2 regions of the Bacillus sp. Hm123 genome follow, and region 2 is predicted to be linked to the other one. Evidence: riboswitches for the same ligand, from Rfam matches in the RefSeq annotation. Region 2 holds a riboswitch; the other holds the start of a gene.
The links. A riboswitch is a leader RNA that binds a small molecule or an ion and turns the genes downstream of it on or off. The one in region 2 is predicted to bind FMN.
Positions count from the first base shown of each region.

Region 1: it holds a riboswitch for FMN, as region 2 does, so the genes downstream of both, ACSVDJ_RS10825 (ECF transporter S component) here and ribD (bifunctional diaminohydroxyphosphoribosylaminopyrimidine deaminase/5-amino-6-(5-phosphoribosylamino)uracil reductase RibD) in region 2, are expected to answer to the same signal.

Region 1 covers NZ_CM200277.1:2,087,388-2,098,849, reverse strand. Annotated here, with positions in the region: gene resB (cytochrome c biogenesis protein ResB) at 1-855, shown strand, start outside; gene ccsB (c-type cytochrome biogenesis protein CcsB) at 873-2,066, shown strand; gene ACSVDJ_RS10840 (response regulator transcription factor) at 2,209-2,925, shown strand; gene ACSVDJ_RS10835 (ATP-binding protein) at 2,922-4,697, shown strand; gene ACSVDJ_RS10830 (hypothetical protein) at 4,823-5,011, shown strand; FMN riboswitch at 5,033-5,163, shown strand; gene ACSVDJ_RS10825 (ECF transporter S component) at 5,305-5,886, shown strand; gene ACSVDJ_RS10820 (efflux RND transporter permease subunit) at 6,021-9,050, shown strand; gene ACSVDJ_RS10815 (ferredoxin) at 9,085-9,333, opposite strand; gene ACSVDJ_RS10810 (helix-turn-helix domain-containing protein) at 9,582-10,595, shown strand; gene ACSVDJ_RS10805 (RecQ family ATP-dependent DNA helicase) at 10,600-11,462, shown strand, end outside.
Region 2 covers NZ_CM200277.1:1,855,378-1,866,839, reverse strand. Annotated here, with positions in the region: partial or broken gene ACSVDJ_RS09540 (XtrA/YqaO family protein) at 584-749, shown strand; gene ACSVDJ_RS09535 (hypothetical protein) at 746-1,525, shown strand; gene ACSVDJ_RS09530 (hypothetical protein) at 1,737-2,381, shown strand; gene ACSVDJ_RS09525 (AlbA family DNA-binding domain-containing protein) at 3,061-4,011, shown strand; gene ACSVDJ_RS09520 (hypothetical protein) at 4,076-4,306, shown strand; FMN riboswitch at 4,490-4,633, shown strand; gene ribD (bifunctional diaminohydroxyphosphoribosylaminopyrimidine deaminase/5-amino-6-(5-phosphoribosylamino)uracil reductase RibD) at 4,788-5,903, shown strand; gene ribE (riboflavin synthase) at 5,885-6,532, shown strand; gene ACSVDJ_RS09505 (bifunctional 3,4-dihydroxy-2-butanone-4-phosphate synthase/GTP cyclohydrolase II) at 6,554-7,756, shown strand; gene ribH (6,7-dimethyl-8-ribityllumazine synthase) at 7,907-8,377, shown strand; gene ACSVDJ_RS09495 (hypothetical protein) at 8,543-8,962, shown strand; gene ACSVDJ_RS09490 (hypothetical protein) at 9,029-9,430, shown strand; gene ACSVDJ_RS09485 (SCO family protein) at 9,461-10,039, shown strand; gene ACSVDJ_RS09480 (hypothetical protein) at 10,149-10,868, shown strand; gene ACSVDJ_RS09475 (hypothetical protein) at 10,892-11,182, shown strand; gene ACSVDJ_RS09470 (hypothetical protein) at 11,201-11,462, shown strand, end outside.

The DNA of each region.
Region 1 (11,462 bases), 230 kb from region 2:
GGGACGAACGGCGAATATTATTTAAAAAATGAAAAATTTATCGTCGAAAACTATGATAAAGACAAAGATCCTGAAGTGTTTAATCAAGCGTTGGAAAAATCAAATGGGGTAGTGAAGACGTATCAAACAAATGCCGTCCTTTATCGAGATGAAAATCAAGGACTACCTGGTGCAGAACCGAAGCTAACGAAGGTGAAATCTGGAGAAATTCGCGTAAATGAACCATTTAAATTTGATAATTACGCCCTTTATCAAGACAGTTTCACTAAAGACGAATTAAAATCGATGGAGTTTGGTTTAACGAATAAAGCGACCGAAGAAGAAGTTGGAAAGATCAAAGTTGACTTGTTAAACCCTGAAAAAGTGTACGACCTTGGGAATGGATACGAAGTTAAATTAATTGGGTACTTTCCGGACTATGATGGTTTTTCTGAAGAAGGAGAACCGACGACTAAGTCGCCTAACCCAAACAATCCTGCTTTTTTCTTTAGAATGATTTCCCCAGAGCATCCGAAAGGAGAAGTTAGTTTCGTTGCGATTCGTCAAACGCTTGAGCCGCTCGGAGAAACTGATTATAAAATGGAGTTCAAAGGGGTTGAGACACGAAACATTTCTGTGCTGACAGTACGGAAAGATTTAACGTTATGGATTTTAGCTATAGGTGGAGCGATCTTTATGATTGGTGTTGTCCAAGGTGCTTATTGGAATCATCGTCGTCTATGGATTCGCCAAATCGATAACGAAGTATACGTGGCTGCCCATACGAATAAAAACTGGCATGGGTTGAAGCGAGAAATTGATGCTGCAATCGGTTCAACGAGAGTACCGGTGTTAGAGGATCAGCAAAAGTCGTAATAGAAAGGGGAATGGAGATGTCTAGCTTAGTTCAATGGAGCGGAAATCTTCTTTATGCCGCATTTATATTATACTTAGTGGCGACAATTCTATTCGGAGGAGCCGTTCGCCAAAAGAAAGATCAGCAAAAACAAGAGGAAAACCGTTGGGGAAAGTTAGGGTTTGCGGTCACGGCGGTCGGCTTTATTGCTCAACTAGGTTATTTTATTACGAGGTGGATCGCTTCAGGCCATGCACCTGTCAGCAACTTGTTTGAATTTGTGACCTTCTTTGCGATGATGTTAGTTGGAGCATTCATTATTATTTATTTAATGTACCGTCTACCGGTGCTCGGCTTGTTTGCTTTGCCAGTGGCGACGATCATCATTGCCTATGCGAGCATGTTTCCGAGCGATATCAGCCCGCTGATTCCGGCGCTTCAAAGTCAATGGCTAGCTATTCACGTAACAACGGTCGCGGCTGCAGAAGGAATTTTGGCGATTAGCTTCGTTGCAGGATTCATTTATTTAGTAAAAAATATTGATCAATCGAAAAGAAGCAAGCAAACGATTTGGTTAGAAGTAGTGATATTTAGTCTTGTCGCAACGATCGGTTTTGTTATTGTTACAACATCGTTTAATCTGGCTGGATATGAAGCAGAATTTGACTATATTAATAAAGATGGGAATCCGGCGCAGGAAACATTTCTCATGCCGGCGATCATCGGTCCAAATGAAGGACAATTAATGACGGATAGCAAGTTTGAGCCAATCGTAGAAGTCCCTGGCTTTATTAATGCGAAAAAGCTAAATACTCTTGTTTGGTCACTAGTGGCTGGGCTCCTGCTTTATTTAGTTATTCGCCTTGTGACTCGCAAACGATTTGGCGCACTTGTACAGCCTTTTGTGAAAAATGTAAATTCAGATTTAATGGATGAAATCAGTTATCGTGCGGTCTTAATTGGGTTTCCTGTCTTTACTCTCGGAGGATTGATCTTTGCGATGATCTGGGCGCAAATTGCTTGGTCTAGATTTTGGGGGTGGGACCCGAAAGAAGTATGGGCTCTTATTACATGGTTATTTTATGCGGCCTTTTTACATCTTCGGTTATCGAAAGGTTGGCATGGGGAAAAGTCAGCCTGGCTTGCTGTGATCGGTTTTGTCATTATTATGTTCAACTTAGTAGCGGTGAACTTAGTAATAGCAGGTCTTCACTCGTATGCAACGCCGTAAATCGGAAACCTCCGCTTCTGCGCGGAGGCTTTTTCTATACAGATCGTTAATGCGAGATAAATTGAAAAAAAATACGGATTAGTTAATAATGAAAGTAATCAATAAAAAGTATGATTTATTGGATGATTAGGAGGCTGTTACGTTGGAAAATGAATTAAAGGTTTTAATCGTGGATGATGAGGAAAGAATTCGCCGTTTGTTGCGAATGTATTTAGAAAGAGAAAATTATATAATCGATGAAGCTGAAAATGGGGAAATGGCTCTTGAGATGGCTTTAAGCGAAGAATATGATTGTATTTTATTGGACTTGATGATGCCAGGGAAAGATGGAATTGAAGTGTGCAGGGAACTGAGAGAGAAGAAAGCAACGCCTGTTATTATGTTAACGGCAAAAGGTGAGGAAGCGAATCGCGTCCAAGGCTTTGAAGTCGGAACGGATGACTATATTGTGAAGCCGTTTAGTCCGCGAGAAGTCGTTCTTCGCGTAAAAGCATTATTAAGACGTTCTTCTCCAACGTCCTATTTACAAACGGATACGAAATCTAAAGACTTAATTGTATATCCACATTTAACCATCGATAATGACGCTCATCGAGTGACAGCGGATGGAGAAGAGGTCAATTTAACACCGAAGGAATATGAATTGCTATACTTTTTAGCGAAAGCGCCAGATAAAGTATTTGACCGTGAGCATTTATTAAAAGAAGTGTGGCACTATGAATTTTTCGGAGATTTACGAACAGTCGATACACATGTGAAGCGCCTTCGTGAAAAGCTAAATAAAGTATCAGAGAAGGCGGCCAAAATGATTGTCACTGTTTGGGGAGTTGGCTACAAATTTGAGGTTGTGAATGAATGAAGCTTTGGAGAAGTGTTGTAGGAAAGCTGTGGATGACGATTCTTTTACTCGTATCGTTTGTTTTGTTTTTCTTAACGATTCTACAATTAGAGTTTTTCGAGAATTATCATGCGAGAGAAGTCGAAAAGGAATTGTCTGATACAGCAACAAAGATTTCAAAAGTGCTTTCTGACCATGAAGATAAACAAACTGGTATGCAGGTGGCTTGGGATTTAGTCGATGAGCCAGTTCATCTCATTATTGCGGAGAATCAAGAGCGTTTTCATTATTCACCAGATGATGATTTGAGTAAAGTTTTAGAACAATCGAAAGTGATCAATGACCCCGTGTTATCTCAAGTGTTTACAAAGAATAAGAAAGTACAGACAGAGCTACCTATTCAAGGGGGAAGCCATTCGAATCGACATGAAAACTCGATTGTGATTGCTGTTCCGCTACATATGAAGGCTGATGAAAACGGAGCTGTCATCATTTACCAATCACTTGAAGTCATTAAAGAAACGTCTCAGCAAACAACGAGGCTGATCTTGTTAGCGGCTGGCACTGCGATTGTGCTAACGACTATTTTTGCCTTTTTCCTGTCGACAAGAATTACGGCTCCTTTAAGGAAAATGAGAGAAGCCGCAACAGAAGTGGCGAAAGGAAAATTTGATACAAAAGTGCCGATTTTAACGACGGATGAGATTGGGGCACTCGCTACATCCTTTAATCAAATGGCTAAGCAACTAAATTACAACATCCATGCACTGAACCAAGAAAAAGAGCAATTGGCAAGCATTTTAAGCAGTATGGCAGATGGAGTCATTACTTTTAATCGAGACGGGACGATCTTAATTACCAACCCACCAGCGGAGCGTTTTTTGCAAAATTGGTATTATGAAATGGGAAATACTCATCATAATGAAACGATGCCTACTTTAGTAGCTGAGCTGCTGAGAAAGGCAATTGAAACAGAGACCGAGCAAGTTGGCGAACTGCCCTTGAAGGATCGTTCTTATGTCGTCATCGTCAGCCCACTTTACAATGATAAATCCGTTCGTGGAGCGGTGGCGGTCGTTCGTGATATGTCAGAAGAGCGGCGATTAGACAAGCTCAGAAAAGATTTCATTGCGAATGTTTCTCATGAACTTAGAACACCGATTGCGATGTTACAAGGCTACAGTGAAGCGATTGTAGACGATATCGCCGGGACGGAAGAGGAAAAGAGAGAGATCGCCAAAATTATTCATGAAGAATCGTTACGAATGGGACGTCTTGTGAATGAATTGTTGGATTTAGCGCGAATGGAAGCCGGTCATATTACTTTAGAGTTAGAAGAGGTAGAGCTGTCCTCGTTTATTAAACGAGTGGCGAATAAATTTCACGGTTTAGCGAAAGAAAAGCAAGTTGAGTTGAAATTAACGATTCCTGATGAAAATAGCTATCTCGATATCGATCCAGATCGGATTGAGCAAGTGTTGACGAATTTAATTGATAATGCTCTTCGTCACACACAAGAAAACGGCTTTGTGGAAGTGAAACTAGAACGAAAAGTGGATGGCTATGAAGTGCATGTTCAAGATTCTGGTGTCGGTATTAGCGAAGAAGACTTGCCATTTGTATTTGAGCGGTTTTATAAAGGAGATAAAGCAAGAACAAGAGGCAAAGCAGGTACCGGGCTTGGGTTATCTATTGCTAAAAATATGATCAAAGCGCATCAAGGAAGTATTAAAGTGCAAAGTCGATTAGGCGAAGGCACAACCTTTACCTTTTATTTACCGCGAAAAAAATAAATCATCTAAAAGCTGGGGGAGCTATTGTTTAGTAGCTTCCTCTTTTTTTAAGTCATATTGAAAACGCTTTCGTGCATACAACTAGAAAGGCAGAGGATAAAGTGATCGCAAGGAGGCGGATCGATATGACGGATTATGCAAGGAGGTTTTTTGTTGTGTTAGCGATGGCTTTATGTATCAGTTTACTTATTCTTGCTGGAGGAATGATTTATCAAGGGAAGGAGCCGAAAAAAACGAGTATTTCTGACGGGAGAAGCTTAGAGGTGATTACATACAAATTAAATACTTCACATAATCGCTCATATTATGTATAATAGGGTCTAAAATAAATATCATTTCATCTTCGGGGCAGGGTGTGATTCCCGACCGGCGGTATAGAAGCGTTAGTTTCTGAGCCCGCGAGCCGAAAGGCAGATTTGGTGAGAATCCAAAGCCGACAGTATAGTCTGGATGGGAGAAGGTGAAGGTCTGCCAGCGTTCAAAAAGTATAGTTTTGAACGTCTATTTAAGTATGACTTCAAACTCCCTTAAGCCTTTTGCTTGAGGGATTATTTAGTTGGCAGCCTTTCTTCTTGTGTAGGATGGATGAGAAGAAGGAGAGAGTTTTGTGAGAAAGAAGAATATTCGAGTGTTAACGTCTGTTGGTTTATTAAGTACATTATCGTATTTATTAATGCTACTTAACTTTCCGGTCCCACCATTTCCAGGGTTTTTAATGGTTGACTTTAGTGAAATTCCTGCATTAATTGCCGCTATTGTTTTCGGTCCGCTTGCTGGAATTATGGTAGAGTTTATTAAAAATGTGTTGAACTTCTTTGTCGCAGGTAGTCCAACAGGAGTTCCTGTCGGTCATTTCGCTAATTTTATCGCAGGGGTGACGTTTATCCTTCCTGTGTATTATGTGTACAAGAAATTTGAATCGAAAAAAGGAATGGTCGCTGCTCTTATTGCTGGCACGACGGTAATGGCTGTAATGATGAGTGTGTTAAATTATTATGTGATTTTACCGGCTTATACGCTCTTTTTAAATGCACCAGCTATGTCAGCACCGGAAACGAAGCAACTGATCATTTCGGCTATCTTACCTTTTAATTTCGTGAAAGGGTTACTGATGACGGCTGTCTTTTTATTAATCTACTCCCGTATTCAAGTGTGGATGAAAAAACAAACCATTGCACAAAACGCTTAATAATAAATCGATGAGATCTCTACTAAACGAATAGTAGGGATCTTTTTTTAGAAGAACATTTAATAAATGCAGGCAGAATAAAAATAAATTATGATAAGCGTAAATGATTCTTTGAATAGAAATGAGGGAGATGTATGAATTTCTTAACGAGGTTTAGCTTGAAGAATGCCTTTGCTGTTTTTATCATTTCTTTTTTATTTATTTTAGGAGGATTATATTCATTTACTAAGTTAAAGATGGATCTATTGCCGAATATTGAGTTTCCGCAATTAAGTGTTGAAATTGTCTATCCGGGGGCTTCTCCACAAGATTTAAATGAGCAAGTGACTTCGAAGCTTGAAGAGCAGTTTAAAGGGCTAGAAGGAGTGAAAAAAGTCCAAAGCTCCACATTTGAAACATTATCGGTCATTAGTATGGAATTCCCTTTTAATACGGATATGGATGAAATCGAGCAGCAAGTGAATAATTTCATTCAAGAAACGGGCTTGCCTGAGCAAACGAAAACGGAAATTAACCGCTTTTCTTTTGGAAGCTTTCCGATCTTTAACTTATCTCTATTCGCTAAAGAGGGAATCGACTTACAAACGTTACTTGATGAGGAAGTTATACCCGAATTGAATACAATCAATGGATTGAACAGCGTATCTGTCGGTGGCTTGAAGGAAGAATGGCTGCAAGTCACTGTCGATCCAAATAAAGCACGTTCATATGGTTTATCGCTTTCGCAAATTAAAGATCAAATGAATGAGCGAGATTTATCGTTTCCAGCTGGAACGATTGAAGGCGATCAAATTCAAGTGCCTGTTCGTGTGCAAGAAAAGGTAGAAACGAAAGCGCAGTTAGAAAACTTGATCATTACGCCAGCTGCGTTTGTTCCTAACGCTCAACCTGTTGCTCTAAAAGAAATTGCGACGATTGAAGAAGTAAAAGATCGCGCGGAAATTACACGTTATAACGAAAAAGATGCGCTATCGATGGCGGTAACGAAGAAGCAGGATGCCAATACAGTAGAGGTCGCGAAGAAAGTCATTAGTATTATGGACAAATACGAGGGAGAGTTTGCTTACGCCGTCGGATTTGATTCAGCAGAGGGAATTGAAAAATCAGTTCGTACATTAGTAAAAGAAGGGCTATTAGGTGCGTTATTTGCTTCATTAGCGGTTTTATTATTTTTACGAAATGTGCGTGCGACGATGATCGCCATTATTTCGATTCCGTTATCGTTGCTTGTTACATCAATCTTCTTATATCAGCTAGATATTTCATTAAATATTATGACGCTTGGTGGTATGGCTGTTGCTGTTGGGCGAGTAGTTGATGATAGTATCGTGGTGATTGAAAACATCTTTAGGCGTATACGTAAATCAGGGGAAGGGATGACGAATGAGTTAATTATTCAGTCAACGAGAGAAATTTTAAAAGCGATCACTTCCTCGACGATTACGACCGTTGTTGTCTTTTTGCCGCTTGGCCTTGTTGGTGGCATTACTGGAGAGTTCTTTCTTCCGTTTGCGGTGACGATTGTTATTGCTCTTCTGACATCCTTGCTTGTATCCATTACGATTGTGCCGATTTTGGCGAAGCTCTCCTTTAAGCAGGTGCCGCAAGAAGAGAAAGAAGGACGACTGCAAACAGGGTATGTACGTGTAATTGAATGGTCATTGAATCATAAAGTGCTCGTGCTTGTCCTATCTTTAGCTACATTATTTAGTTCTTTCGCCTTCGCTTCAAGGCTAGGATTTACGTTTATTCCTAATGAAGAGCAAAAGCTATTAGCGGCAACGTTTCGCTTGCCTTCCTCTACACCTTTAGAGAAAACAAATGAATTATCTTTACAGTTAGAAAAGTATTTAGCGAGCTCTAAAGAAGTGGAAAATGTGACAACTGGGATTGGAACGAGAGATTTCCAATCAGGTCTAAAACGAGCGAACCAAGCGAATTATTTCATTTCGCTTAAAGAGGATGTTAATGTGGCGTCTTATATTCAGACACTTGAACGTGAAATGGAGGAGCTTGTTTTAACTGCGGAACCAAAAGCTGTTCTCGGCGTTCAAGAGCAACAAACAGGTGGCCCGCCTTCGAATAATAATGTCAACATCAATTTGTACTCGAACAATTTAGATCAATTACAAAAAGCCGCTCAAGTGGTGGAGAAATATATGAAAAAGCAAGACGATCTGAAATACGTGTCCAATAATTTTAGTGAAAAGCAAACACAGCTGATGGTGAAAGTTGATTCTGAGAAGGCGGCGAAAGCGGGAGTATCTAGTTTTCAAATTCTCGGGGCGATTGCCGATCAAACGGAGCCGGTTGATGTTGGTCAGCTAAAGTTAGATGGAACAGAAAAAGCTGTGCGTCTTGCCTACACAGAACACGCTAATTCGATCGATGATATAAAAAACATTCAGCTGTTTACGGCAAAAGGCCCCTTACCGATTACAGGCGTAGCAGAGATCAAAGAGGAAGAAGCCTTTACTTCGATCCAAAAGCTAGACGGCAAAGTGTTTGCTCAAATCTCTGCCCAAATTAAAGGCGATGATATCCGAACTGTATCTGAACAAGTGATTACAGGTGTTAAACAAGACTTGAATTTGCCGAAAGAAGTGAGCTTTGAAGGGGGAGGCGGAAGCGATGAAACCGTTGAAACGTTCCAAGCATTAGGGTTGGCGATGCTGATTGCTATTGGGCTCGTATACATTACGATGCTAATTACTTTTGGTCACGCACGCATCCCTTTTATCGTTCTTTCGTCTTTAATTTTTGTGCCAATTGGTTCTCTATTAGGACTTACAATTGCTCATGAACCGTTATCTGTAAGTGTGATGATCGGATTGCTTATGTTGATCGGTATCGTCACAACGAATGCGATCGTGCTAGTTGATCGAATTGGTCAAAACAGGGGGAAAAAAGGCATGGATATTCGTGAGGCGTTAATGGAAGCCGGAAAAACGAGATTGCGTCCGATTTTAATGACGGCTTTTGCGACGATTACAGCATTAATTCCGTTAGCGCTCACGACGTCATCTGGCACGTTAATTTCTAAAGGATTGGCGATCACTGTCATTGGAGGATTAACTTCATCTACTGTGTTAACGTTAATTCTTATTCCTGTGCTCTATGAACTGTTTTTCTACCGCATCGTAAAACAAGAGCAATCAAAATAGCAGAAACCCGCCAATAGGCGGGTTTCTAACTGTTTTATTCGTATTTTAGAGCATCGCCATCAAACGGGGTATCTGCGATTTTAATGGAGTCTGTTGGGCAACCTTCAAACGCATCTTGCATATCTTCTTCAAGAACATCTGGAATGATGGCTGTTCCTTCGTTATCGTCTAAAATAACGAACGCAATTCCTTCATCATCGTAATCGTAAATGTCTGGTGCAGCTGCTCCGCAAGCACCGCAAGCAATACATGTGTCTTTATCAACAATTGTATATTTTGGCATTATGAAACCTCCTTAGTGTATAGCAAATCCTCAATGGATTAAGCCAATCTTAAATCCTTGGAAAACTTCTATATTTTATTGTATATGTGATGTATTTACTTTTCAATAAAAAGTTCTCTTGGAAAAAATGATAGGGCTTTCATGAATTATCGATACTCTTTCACAAACATTTGACGTATTTCGTGATAGAATGAACAAAAGCCCAAAAGGAGACGAGAAAGTTGTTCATTCAGGCGGTTATGCTATTGATGTTTAAGCAATTAAACGGCGAGAGAACAGCCTCGTCCATTTATCATTTATTAAAAGGAAAAAAGTCTTCTCAAACGATACAGGATGCTCGTTTATTTCGATTAGATCGTTGGTTTCAAACCGCACCATTTCTCGATAGAAAGGTGTATGACAAGCAAGTCCAACTGTTGCTAGAGAAAGGCTATATAGTAGGAGATCAAAATAGCCTGTTAGTGACGGAGACAGGCGAGCGATGGCTTGCTCAGTTTAGTGACACGTTAGCTATTCTTCAACATATACAAGGCTTTAAGCTACAAGATTGCTGCTTGTTGTTTTGGAAAAGACTGACGTTACTTGTGCAAGTGACTTCTCATCTCGTATATGAGAAAAAGGACTATCAGCCGATTACAAGAGATGAATCGATTCAGTTTTGGATGAAAATGTTTCTATCTCAGCAAAAGCTATCGAAAGAGGCGTTAGCTCAAGCTTTGCACGATGAACTCATACATAGTTTGAAAAGTCAAAGCTTTGAAGACCCGCTTATACTTGTGCTTCGTTTGTCTGGAAAAAACCAAACAGGAAAAACGGTCGCACAAACGGCGGAACTTGTTCATATGGAAGAAACCGAATATTGGTATCGGTTTTTAAATTTGCTTCATTTTTTAATCGAGTACATTTATCAGCATGCCTCACAATTTCCGTTGCTATACGAGATGTTAAAGGATATATACGAATCAGTGAACTTTACTCAATCAACGAAAAAGACAGCAGAATTATTGAACAAAGGCTATTCCCTTGCTGAAATCGCTCAGCAACGAAGGCTGAAAATGAGTACAGTAGAAGATCATATCGTGGAATTAGCTTTAAATATGACGAATTTTCCACTCGAATTGTATGTGAGTGATCCACAAGCAAAGAAAATTCTAGCTGTAGCTTTGAAGCAACAGCATAAAAAACTAAAACCGATTAAAGACGAGATTCCAGATGTCACATATTTTCAAATTCGACTAGTTTTAGCTAGACATAGCAGGTGAAAGCATGGGAAATATAGAGAACATTCTATTCGAACAATTTGGTTATACTCATTTTCGTATGGGGCAAAAAGAGGTGATTGACTCCTTACTGCAAGGGCAACATACATTAGCGATGCTGCCGACAGGGACAGGGAAATCACTATGTTATCAGCTCCCTGCCTATATATTACGAGGGAGTGTCATTATCGTTTCTCCGCTTTTGTCATTAATGCAAGATCAAGTGGAGCAGTTAAAGATGCGTGGAGAAAAACGAGTGATTGCGATTAACTCTTTTTTAACTTTTACGGAGAAGAACAATGTGTTTAACCGTTTAGCATATTATCGCTTTATTTTTTTATCTCCTGAAATGTTGATGAATGAGATGGTCATTCGAGCGTTACAGAAGCTCGATATCGCTTTATTTGTTGTTGATGAGGCTCACTGTATTTCTCAGTGGGGGTACGATTTTCGCCCTGATTATCGCTTGCTCGGTCAAGCGAGAGCCAAACTAGGCCACCCGTTAACGTTAGCTTTGACGGCTACGGCTACAGCGGAGGTGAGGAAAGATATCCTTCGTTATTTACATATTGAAGAAGCGAAGGAATGGGTTTTCTCGGTGGATCGTCCGAATATCGCGATGGTCGTTGAACCATGTTCTTCTAGAGTGGAAAAACTAGAGCGGCTAGCTGAGTTAGTGGTTGGCTTAGAAAAACCGGGAATTGTTTATTTTTCCAGTCGTCGCGGAGCTGAAGAGGGAGCGGAATGGTTGAAGCAACAAGGCATTCAGCGAACGGCTTTTTATCATGGGGGAATGGTGCAGGAGGATCGCATCTTAATTCAGCAACAATTTCTACATGATGAGTTAGAAGTAATTTGTGCCACTAGTGC
Region 2 (11,462 bases):
TTTCACCTCTTTATATGTAAACTTTTTTTGTTAAATGCTAACAGACAGAATTTATTTTTTCAACTTTTGATTTGTTATTTATTACGCATTTCGTTGAAAATGCGGCAACAAATGAATTGCGCTTGCCATGAGGTTCATCCGATATATCCGAGTGATTTCGCTAGCTCTCTTGGAGGAACACTAGTAACACACAATGACTTATCATTCGATTGGCCGCAATTCATAAAAGTAGTGATCCAAGCACTAAAGGAGTTGGTTCTCCTACGACACCAGTAGAATCATGCTCCATATTGGTCCATACTGTGGTCTTTAAAAAGTGGAGAGATTACGCTCATGTAACTTTGTCACATTTTTGGGTTAATGGATTACATCAAAAAAGCCAGGATCGCTCCTGACTTAAGTGGTTGCACATCAACTGTATGAAAAAAAGGAGGTTTCGCCTAATAAAAAGTTTTCCCATTATAGAAAAAACTATGCAAAAAAACCGAGAAAGCTACAGTCCTTTTAAATACTATTGACAATATTATTTTAATAGATCGGGGACTTCTCTACTATTAAAGAAATTGTGATCGATCCTTCCACAATGAAACTGGAATTGGATATAATGGAATTACCAAATAGCTGTGTGGTGGTGGATCTGTGACGGCAAAGCCAAACTCAGAGAGCTGCCACCATATGGTGAATACAAAATTGTCACGCATCAGGGGAAAGTGAAGCGGATGAGACGGGAGGAAGGGGAAGAGTTTTGACAATCAAAGATATGGTAGACATATTAATAGCTTTATTTGGGATGATGGCCACAGTAGGAGCAGCAGGGGCTGCTTTTTATTCTGCGTATCTAGCTAGAAAGTCAATTGAGAGACAGGAAGATCAATACAAAAAAAGCCTTGAACCTTTAATTGTTCCCAAAATGAAAAATTACACATTCACTCTTGATTATATGAAGCCTAGTTTTCATTTTTTTAATTGGATAACTCAAGATACAGATCTTGAAGAACAAGAGTTTAAACTGCCTTTAGTGAATGTTTCAAAAGGGATTGCTAAAGAAGTGAAAATTAATTTAGAGTTCACAAATTATAAGAAGATAATAAAATATATAACAGACAGTGAACTAAACGAAAAAATACATATAAAATTAGGAGAGGACCTGTGGGGTGCGAATAAAGAAATGATAACGGTATGTACTGAAGGTAATGCTGGTACTTATCAAGTAACCGATTTTCCGCAGCAGGAAACATTGTATATTTCTGGTGAAGGTGATGATTCGGCTTTCACAATAAAATTTCCACCTGTATTTATGGCGTTAGGTAATGTATATATGTATTGTAAGATATTTGGATCAAAATCAAGTGCTATTTCCCCATGTTTTAAAATAAAAATTATGTGTAAGGATCTTGCAGGGAATGCTCATAATTTTAACTACTTACTTTCTATTTCTGATGATTCTTTCATAATAGCAAAAAGAAGCCCAGGTCATGATTTATTGGGAAGCACAACTCTATATTTTCATCTAAATAGAATTTGATCTTCTCTCAGCCATCTGAAGGACACTGAATGACGCGTTAAGCGCTGTTTGGTGTCTTTTTTATGAAGGTGGTGAAGTAGATGAAATCCACTTTGTGAGATTGAAAAATTAGAAATAAATACTAGTACAATGTTACTGGAATTGGATATAATTAATATGAATAATAAAGCAATTGTCATTTGTAACGGAAAGGTGAAAAGGGTGAAGTGGGATGAGGGAGAAGATTTTTAGCCCAATAGTAATAGTCATAGTAATTATTATTTTGAGTATGTTCATGATGACCTACTTCTTTGAATCTCCGATTGGAAAGATTTTTAGAGTTATATTCGTTTCGTCAAGTTTATTACTGACTTTTGGACTCCAAACAAGAAAAGAAAATAAAGATATGCTAAGGTTTGAGAAAGAAAAATATAACTCTCTTTATCAATGGTTTAATGATTTAAATGGAGGACATTTATTAATTCACGAATTACTTTCTGAAATAAAAGTGGAAAAAAATTTATTGTTAAACCTAAAAAATGCTAAAAATAAGATCTTAGTCTATACTCAACATGATTTGAATAATTTACGTTTACTCAAGGCTTATTTTTTAGTTTTTAAAGAAGAGAAGGAAAAAGAAACGTACTTTAAAATATTGATTAGCTTTTTGGTTGGACTGACCTTATTTTACATAAGGTCGCCGGAGTCTCTTTTTGTGAATCCAATTCTAAAAAGGTTACTCGTTTTTTCTCCAGTAGAGTTATTTATCTCCGTGATAATATTTTTGATATTTATAATTAATCTTACATATTTAGGGAATAAAAGGGTCAGGTTAATAGAGGCCATAATTGAGGAATGTATTAACGAGAAAAAATAAGTTCTACCAGCCAACTGGAGGACACCAAAACTTTAGAGTGGCTTTACAGCTTTTTTAGAGCTTGGTGTCCTTTTTATTTCCATATTTTCAGTAGGCAACGAAAGTACCTAAAATCAATAATTTTGGCAACTATTCGTGTCATTGCAACTAAAATACAATTTTTCTTTAATTCTGCAATTAAGGAGTGATCAAGGCGAATCCAAGCTTGAAAGAACAGTTAAGGGAATGGAAACAGCAGCATCAAGAAGTGGAAGAAACAGTCTGCCAGGAAGTCAGAGGCTTTGTCTGACAGCGATAAGGAGGATCAATATGCGAAAACTAATTTTTGAATATAAATAATCATTAATAGAGCTGAAGAAAATGAAGACCGCTATTGAAGACAAAGAGGAATTGACGGAGTTAAACCAACAAGACAAATCGATGATCAACAGTATGATTAGTGATGTGGAGTATGCTATTCAGTGGATAATGTTCTAGCTGATTTAACGAAGCGGGAGAAAGATGTTTTACTCTCGTGAGAGCTGAAGGGTTGTCATTCGAGTATACAGCAGAGTTACTTAGGATCACTTAGTCGTCTGTTCAAATCTATTTAGAGCAAGCGGAGCGGAAAATTGAAGATTGTAAAGTTCATGTTGATGTATAATTATGAAAAAGTAGAGTGTTTTTCTAGGAGGGAATCATGTCTAAAGAAGTATACATTGAAGAAGAAAGTTTTGATGTGGAATATAAATTAAATGTAAAAGGTTTGGACGCAGAAGATTTAGTTTCTTTTGCAAACTCTCAGTATGGAGGTTGTATTTATTTGGGGGTTGAAGAAGCGAAAAATCAAGAAGGAAAACAAGTGGGGCGTGTGGTCGGGTGTAAGATTAACGATGGAATTAAATTATCTATTTTGGATAAAGCACAGAGCTGTATACCTCCAGTTAACGTTAATGTAGAAGTAGTTCAATTATCCGATAAAGAGGTTTATAAAATACATGTACCAACTGGTCTATTTAAACCTTACTGTACCAAAAGTGGAACCTATAAAATTAGAGGAGATGGTCAGAATCAATCACTTACTCCAAACCAGCTTCTTAGCTTATTTATGGAAAATGAAAGAGAAAAATTCATTGAGAAGTTTAAAGAAGCTACAATCGAATTGGAAGATACATTATTAAATTTAAAGAATGATTTGAGTATCCAAACTAAAAAAATAGTGGAAGATATTAAAGAGCTTGAATCAGACTTGAGATATAGAGTAGATTTAGTCGGAGATATTGCAGATAATGTTGAATCAAGTTCGAGTAATATAGAGAGCAGGGTGGATGATATTGAATCTGCTGTTGACGATGTGTGGAGCGTGACTAGAAATATGGTTTTTCGAATTCCAAGAATTGAGTCGAAAGTAAATGATTTATTGAACAATGTTAAATTAGAAAGTACATATGAAAAACAAAAAACAGAAATACTAGAAGAGGTTATTTACGACATCCTAAACACATCACCAAAACCCAAAATATATCTCAATGACCGCAAGTTAAATAGTATAGTTGCAGATTTAGAAAAAATGTTTCCAACCATGAAAAAAATAGAAATAAAAAATGTTTTTCTAAATGTTATTGATAGAGAACCAGCACTTTTTAAATAATTTTGTCGTACTCCTGCCGTATATATGAGAAGGACAATTTCGCCATCCTTGAGATGGGGTTTTTATGAAAAGTATCAATTTAGATCCTTTAAAAGAAACTTTAAGTAATTTTGCATTTCAATTATTTATTTTTGCATTAATATGTGCGGCTGCTTATGTAGGTACTCGCATAATATTAAATTTGTTTAAGATTCCTAAAATGATAGCTGATTTATTGGCAACAGCAGTTTTATTACTTGCTGCATATTACTCATTTTTAAATGGGTACATACCAGGGATTTCAAGCACTCAATAAATGGGTGCTTTTTTCTATGTCCAAAACAACTCAATTACGGAGGTGGTGGTGATGTAGAACCTTTCGAAAAACATTTAGAGGAGGTAGGTGCTCTAATTTTCAACCAAAATTAATCGAACAACAAACACCCAAACCCTTGACACAATCACACTCCAAAGGTAATAATAAGAATTAACTTGAATATTGATCCTTTGGGGCGGGGCGAAATTCCCCACCGGCGGTGATGAGCTCATGCTCTTAGTCCGTGACCCGCATGCGGTTTCGTTTGCGGTGGATTCGGTGAAATTCCGAAGCCGACAGTGATAGTCTGGATGGGAAAAGGATGAGGCGTTTTTAAAACTTGGATTTTTAGACGCTTATTTGGTTATGCCATTTATGCCCCTTATTTTTTATAAATAAGGGGCTTTTGTCGATTGATGGGCTGTCAATTGATGTGTTTCATTGGACGAGTTGGAGAAGAGAGGAGCGATGGCTAGGGACGATGTTACGAGAACATTATATGAAGATTGCGTTGTCGCTCGCTGAAGGAGTTCGAGGTCAGACGTCGCCGAATCCACCGGTGGGAGCTGTTGTGGTGAAGGATGGTCGTGTGATTGGCATGGGTGCCCATATGAAAGCGGGAGAGGGCCATGCGGAGGTGCATGCTTTGGCCGCTGCTGGTGAGGAGGCAAGGGGAGCGGAGTTGTATGTGACGCTTGAGCCTTGTTCTCATTATGGGAAGACGCCTCCTTGTGCGGATTTGACGATTGCGAGAGGGATTAAGAAAGTGTATATCGCTGTTAAGGACCCGAATCCGGCGGTGGCTGGAAGAGGGATTGACAGGTTGCGAGCGGCCGGGATTGAAGTGGAGACCGGGATTTGCGAGCAGGAAGCTTCGGAATTATTAGCGCCATTTTTTCATTTTATTCAAACGAAAACACCATACGTCACGATGAAAACAGCCATAACAGCCGATGGCAAAACTGCTGCGTATACCGGACATAGTCGCTGGATTACGAGTGAGCAAGCAAGAGAGGATGTGCACTATATTCGCCATCAGCAAGATGCGATTTTAGTTGGCATCAATACCGTTTTACAAGATAACCCCATCTTAACCACCCGTCTGCCCCAGGGAGGTAAACACCCCATTCGAGTTGTATTAGATACGCATTTGCGGATTCCGCTCACCGCCCATGTTGTGAAAAATAAACAAGCGGAAACGATCGTTGTTTGTGGCCAAGAGGCACTTCAGTCCAAAGAGCTGCAATTAATTGAACAAGAGGTGAAAGTGATTCGCTTACAAACGCGAGAGATTGATATTCCACTTTTATTGAAAAAGCTAGGTGATATCGGCATTATGACGCTTCTCGTAGAAGGCGGAAGCGAAGTCAATGCGTCTTTTATTGAAAAACGAGCGTTTCAACAGATGTTAATTTATGTCGCGCCGAAAGTGATCGGCGGGAAGCTGGCGCCAACAGCGGTTGGTGGTCAAGGGTTTGCGATCATGGATGAAGCGGTGCCATTAACGTTCGAAAAAGTTGAAATCATTGGACAAGATATCAAAATAACCGCGTCGCCAAAAGAAGGATGTGAAACGAGTTGTTCACAGGAATTATAGAAGAAATCGGCACAGTGGAAAGTCTGAAAGCGGGTGCTCAGTCGCTAGAGTTAGCGATCAAAGCGAACACGGTGCTTGAAGATGTGAAGCTCGGTGACAGTATCGCCGTCAACGGTGTTTGTTTGACAGTGACGAGTTTTACCGCTACTCATTTTACCGCTGATGTGATGCCAGAAACGTTTCATGCGACGTCACTACGTGTGTTAGCTCGTGGGTCGAAAGTGAATTTAGAGCGAGCGATGGCAGCAAATGGTCGCTTCGGTGGGCATTTCGTCTCTGGTCATATTGATGGTGTCGGCACGATTGTCAGTAAAAAAAGAGTAGAAAACGCACTATATATCGACATTGAATTTTCTGAAGAGTATGCCCACTATTTTTTACACAAAGGCTCAGTCTCGTTAGATGGTACGTCGTTAACGATTTTTGCGGTGGATGATAAGAAGTTGACGATTTCGCTTATTCCGCATACGCAGGAGGAAACGATTTTAGCCGAGAAAAATATCGGTGATCCGGTCAATATTGAGTGCGATTTATTGGCAAAGTATATTGAGCGAATGCTTGGTCATAAAAAAGAAGAGAAGACTTCTACGATTACGATGGATTTATTAGCGAAGCACGGATTTGCATAATACAGACAGGGGGAAAAGGACATGTTTGCCACAATCGAAGAAGCATTAGCGGATTTAAGGCAAGGGAAAGTCGTGATCGTTGTCGACGATGAGGATCGGGAAAATGAAGGTGATTTTATCGGTTTAGCTCAGTTTGCCGATGCGGAAATGGTTAATTTCATGGCGAAAATGGGACGTGGCTTGATTTGCGTGCCTGTGGAGGAAGAAATCGCTGAAAAGCTTGGCTTGCAAATGATGGTGACGAACAATACGGATAGTCACGGCACCGCTTTTACCGTCAGTATTGATCACCAATCAACGCATACCGGCATTAGTGCGTTTGAGCGGGCGACGACGATTCAAGAAATGTTAAACGATAAAGCTGTACCAGAGGATTTCAAGCAACCGGGTCATATTTTTCCGCTCGTCGCTAAAAAAGGCGGCGTATTGAAGCGCGCGGGACATACAGAAGCAGCGGTCGATTTGGCTCATCTTGCGGGAGCGAAAGGCGCAGGCGTCATTTGTGAAATTATGAAAGAGGACGGTTCGATGGCGCGGCTGCCGGATTTAGTGACGATGGCTGAGGAGCTAGGCTTAAAGCTAATTACGATTCAACATTTAATTGAGTATCGTCGTAAAAAGGAAGAGTTAATTACTCGTGAAGTGGAGATCGACTTACCGACGGACTTTGGTCATTTTCAAGCGGTCGGTTTTACCGAAAAGCTGTCTGGCAAAGAGCATGTCGCGCTAGTGAAAGGAAATGTGAATGATGGCGAGGCAGTGCTCGTTCGCGTCCATTCCGAATGTTTAACGGGAGATGTGTTCGGGTCTTGCCGCTGTGATTGCGGTCCTCAGCTGGCGGCGGCGTTACGGCAAATTGAAGTCGAGGGCCGAGGGATTTTACTGTATATGCGTCAAGAAGGTCGCGGCATTGGGCTGATGAATAAGTTAAAGGCGTATAAATTGCAGGAACAAGGGTTAGATACGGTCGAAGCGAACGAAAAATTAGGCTTTGCGGATGACTTGCGAGATTACGGCATTGGCGCTCAAATTTTACGCAATCTCGGAGTGAAGGAGATGCGACTGTTGACGAATAATCCGCGCAAAATTTCCGGATTAAAAGGCTATGGACTTGAAGTCGTAGAGCGCGCACCGATCGAAATGCCGCCAAAAGCGGAAAATCGGCAATATTTAGAGACGAAAATATCGAAGCTTGGGCATATGCTTACATTTACCCCGCATTAACGGGCTGTAAGACCCCACCTCAACATGGTAGCTGTAGGTAGGTGGGTGATCAACAACCCATAAATGCCCGGTTAGTTCAACTAACAATCAGTGGGGAATGAAGCCCCTACTGATTGAAGTTTCACTTTACAATAAGGGAGAGATTTTGAGATGAGCAGAACATATGAAGGAAATTTAATTGGTACAGGGTTAAAAGTTGGAATCGTTGTTGCGCGTTTTAATGAATTTATTACGGGCAAGCTGTTGAGCGGGGCAGAGGATGCGTTACGCCGTCATGGTGTCGATGAAGAGGATGTCGAGATTGCTTGGGTGCCAGGCGCGTTTGAAATTCCGTTAATTGCGAAAAAGATGGCGGATAGCGGCAAGTACGATGCAGTGGTGACGTTAGGAACGGTCATTCGTGGTTCTACTGCTCATTTTGAATACGTGAGTAATGAAGCGACGAAAGGAGTGGCTCAAGCGGCGATGCAATCGGGTGTGCCAGTGATCTTCGGCGTATTAACGACCGATACGATTGAGCAAGCGATTGAGCGTGCCGGAACGAAAGCTGGCAATAAAGGCTGGGAAGCAGCGGCTACGGCGATTGAAATGGCAAATCTTGTGAAGTCAATCGAAGGGTAAAAGAGAAAGAAGGTGGCGAGGGCCACCTTCTTTTTTATGCGATGAGAGTCAATTTGTAAGCTGAAGAGACATTTCGTTTTGGGCATTCATGAATGATTCGGTCAGTGCATACATTGTTGAAGATGTGTAATTAGCGGATTTCATCAATTCTTTAAAGGAGCGCTTATGTCACCATATACCATTTTATTTCTCATTTATGCGGATGCTTGTATCGGTCTTGGGGTTTATCTTTATGTGTTTCGGAGGAAGAAACTCATTGGTTTTCAACTAGGGATGAATATTAGCATTTTAATGGGAGGGATGGCTGCCTTACTTTTTGGCATTTTGCTTATTTTGCAATATCCGTTTCACTATACGCTGATCACTATGATTTCAACATTAGTAGGGGCAGCGGTTGGTGCGTTATTTGGGTTGTTATTTGATTATCAAACATTTGTGACTGGTTTTACGAATGGTCTAGTCATTGGCTTGATGGCTCCAATGATCGGAAGCGTGTTAGAAGTACCTCATCTGTTTATCTGGTTTATTCACGGTTTATTTGTTGTGAGCTTATTGTTTGTTCATATTTCCATTAAAAGGTCGTGAACTGAAATCATGTTGCTCATCCTGTTATTTATTTGGAATGCTGTCGCCCTTTACTCCGTTTATCGTATGCTTAAAAAGAAACAATTATTATTGGATGAACGATTTTCGATGACGATGTGTATGGCTATTACGATGACTTCTTCTTTTATTTTAGCCCTTCATTTTGAACTGTCGTTGCCTTCGGTGGGTTCTTTCCTATATTTTATCCCCATCTTGCTGTCGATATTTATTGGCTGGCATTTCGGTGGTATGATGAGGAATCCAGCGAAATTAATTAGCATTTACAACAGCGCGATGGGAGCGATTATGGGAACGATGCTCGCTGCTGTTCTGAAAAATCCCGCTCTGTGCAATATCCCGATTGATTCAGAAGCCATGCTTACAACAAACATATACAGTCTAGCTCTTTTCACAACAATTCTTCATACGTTAACGATGGTGATGATTCGTTATTCGTTTCGAGTGTAGCGATTCACATCAAAGAAGGAGAGAGATGAGATGAAAGTATTCACCATTGGCATTTTATTTGCGTTTGGTTTTGTTTTAGTGTGGTGGTTATGGCCCAAGTCAGTAGATTTTCCAAAGCTTGGAGAGGTGCATGAGCCGGTGCTCACAGAAGTAAGCGGAAAAGAGCAATCCTTTACAGGAAAGCCGAAGTTGATTATGTTCTTTTACACAAAATGTCCAGATATATGTCCCACCACTATGTCTGATGTAAAGGAATTACAACAGCTACTGAAAGAAAAAGGGGTGTCAGAAGATCAGTATCTCATTGTAGCGATCACATTAGATCCGAACTATGACACGAAAGAGCGAATCTTACAGTATAAAGAGGCGTTTCAGATTTCTAGCTCCAATTGGTTGTTTTTACGAGGGTCTGATCAAGAAACAAAAAAGTTTGCCGATCATTTTAGCATGTTTTATGAGAGAAATGAAGATGGATATGTGACTCATTCTACGAGCATGTATATCGTGGACTCCAATCAGCAAATAAGAGCTCATCATAATATGGCAGTTGGTGATAAACAGGTCAATATTGAGGCGGTATCTGATCATCTCATTCAATTGATTGATTAAATTCTAGCGGTTAAAATGAAAATATGGATATTTATTGGTAAAAACAACTACATCAATTATATCCACTTTCATAGTCTAAAAGAGATTGAATAGTTGAAGGAGGGTCACTATGAAGGAAGGGTTTCCGCCATCAGAAGAAAATGAACACATGCTGGACCTATCTCCGTCATTTTCTTCGCCGACAAGTGCTGTTTCTTTGGAAGAAACGAAAATTCTATCCGAATATATCAGTCAACAAAATTTATTTAACATTACGCAACAAGATGAAAAAAGGAAGAAGCCATTAATATTGAAAAAGTTTTTTAAAATGAAACGAAATCAACAAGTAGTGGTTTCATCTTTCGTTGATCATGATGCCGTCATTACGACAGAAGGAAAGGTCACCGCTATTGGAAGAGATTTTGTGATGCTAACGAATTTAAAAGAGCGGATTTGGATTCCTTATTCATCCATTGATTCCGCTACAATTCCCTTTGGATACCCTACCTACTCCAACCCTCATCAACACCATATATACGATAATCAATTACAGCAAAAACTCCTCCTTCGATTCGGGGAAACTGTATCGAAAAAAGACACACTCATTCAACAGTTTTTTGAAGAATCGTTGCGAACGAATCTTCATTCATGGAAAGGGATATGGATAGAGGTGAAAACAGCCGATCACTCGTTTTTTGGAAAGATCGCTCAAACGACGAATAAAGAAGTGTTCCTTCAATTCTTCAACACCGATCATCTTATTCCATTAAACGATATTCGTTATGTTTCTACCATTCGGTTTGTGTCCCTTTGGAAAAAAATCATGAAAATGATGCTATTAAAAAATTAAAGGCAGAGAGTGAGGAAAGGATTATGTCGAAAACTGATGACCATTTATTCCGTGAATTAAAGATGTTACAAGGAGAAGAGATATTGGTGATTACCCAAGCCACACAGCTTGATTTGCTTGGGCAAGTGTTTCGTCCGATTTTTTGTGGAACAGTGGCGGATGTTCAACTAGGGCATCTTACCCTTTCACCGGTCATTATTAAAATGGTTAATGCTCCGTTTCATCAATTTCCGTTTCCGCTTAACATTCCTCTTGAACGGGTGGCAGCTTTTACAACGGAAGTGCCGTGTGACAAAGTGTTTCCATTAATCTAATCAAAGGAGGTCATATAGGTGAAGAATAACAAGAAGACGAACAACGTAAAAGGCTTATTGATCAATGATATTCATGATGAAGGCTTAGTGAATTATTTCCAAGCGAATATTGGAAAAAAAGTCTTTCTATTAATGGAAGCATTTCCATTTATGTTTATTGGAAAGATTAAAGATGTCATTGATGATGTGGCGGTATTGAAAGTCAAAACGACATCCATTCCAGCATTAGAAGATAAAGAATGGCTTGTGCATATCCATTCGATCGAGACTTTTTATATTG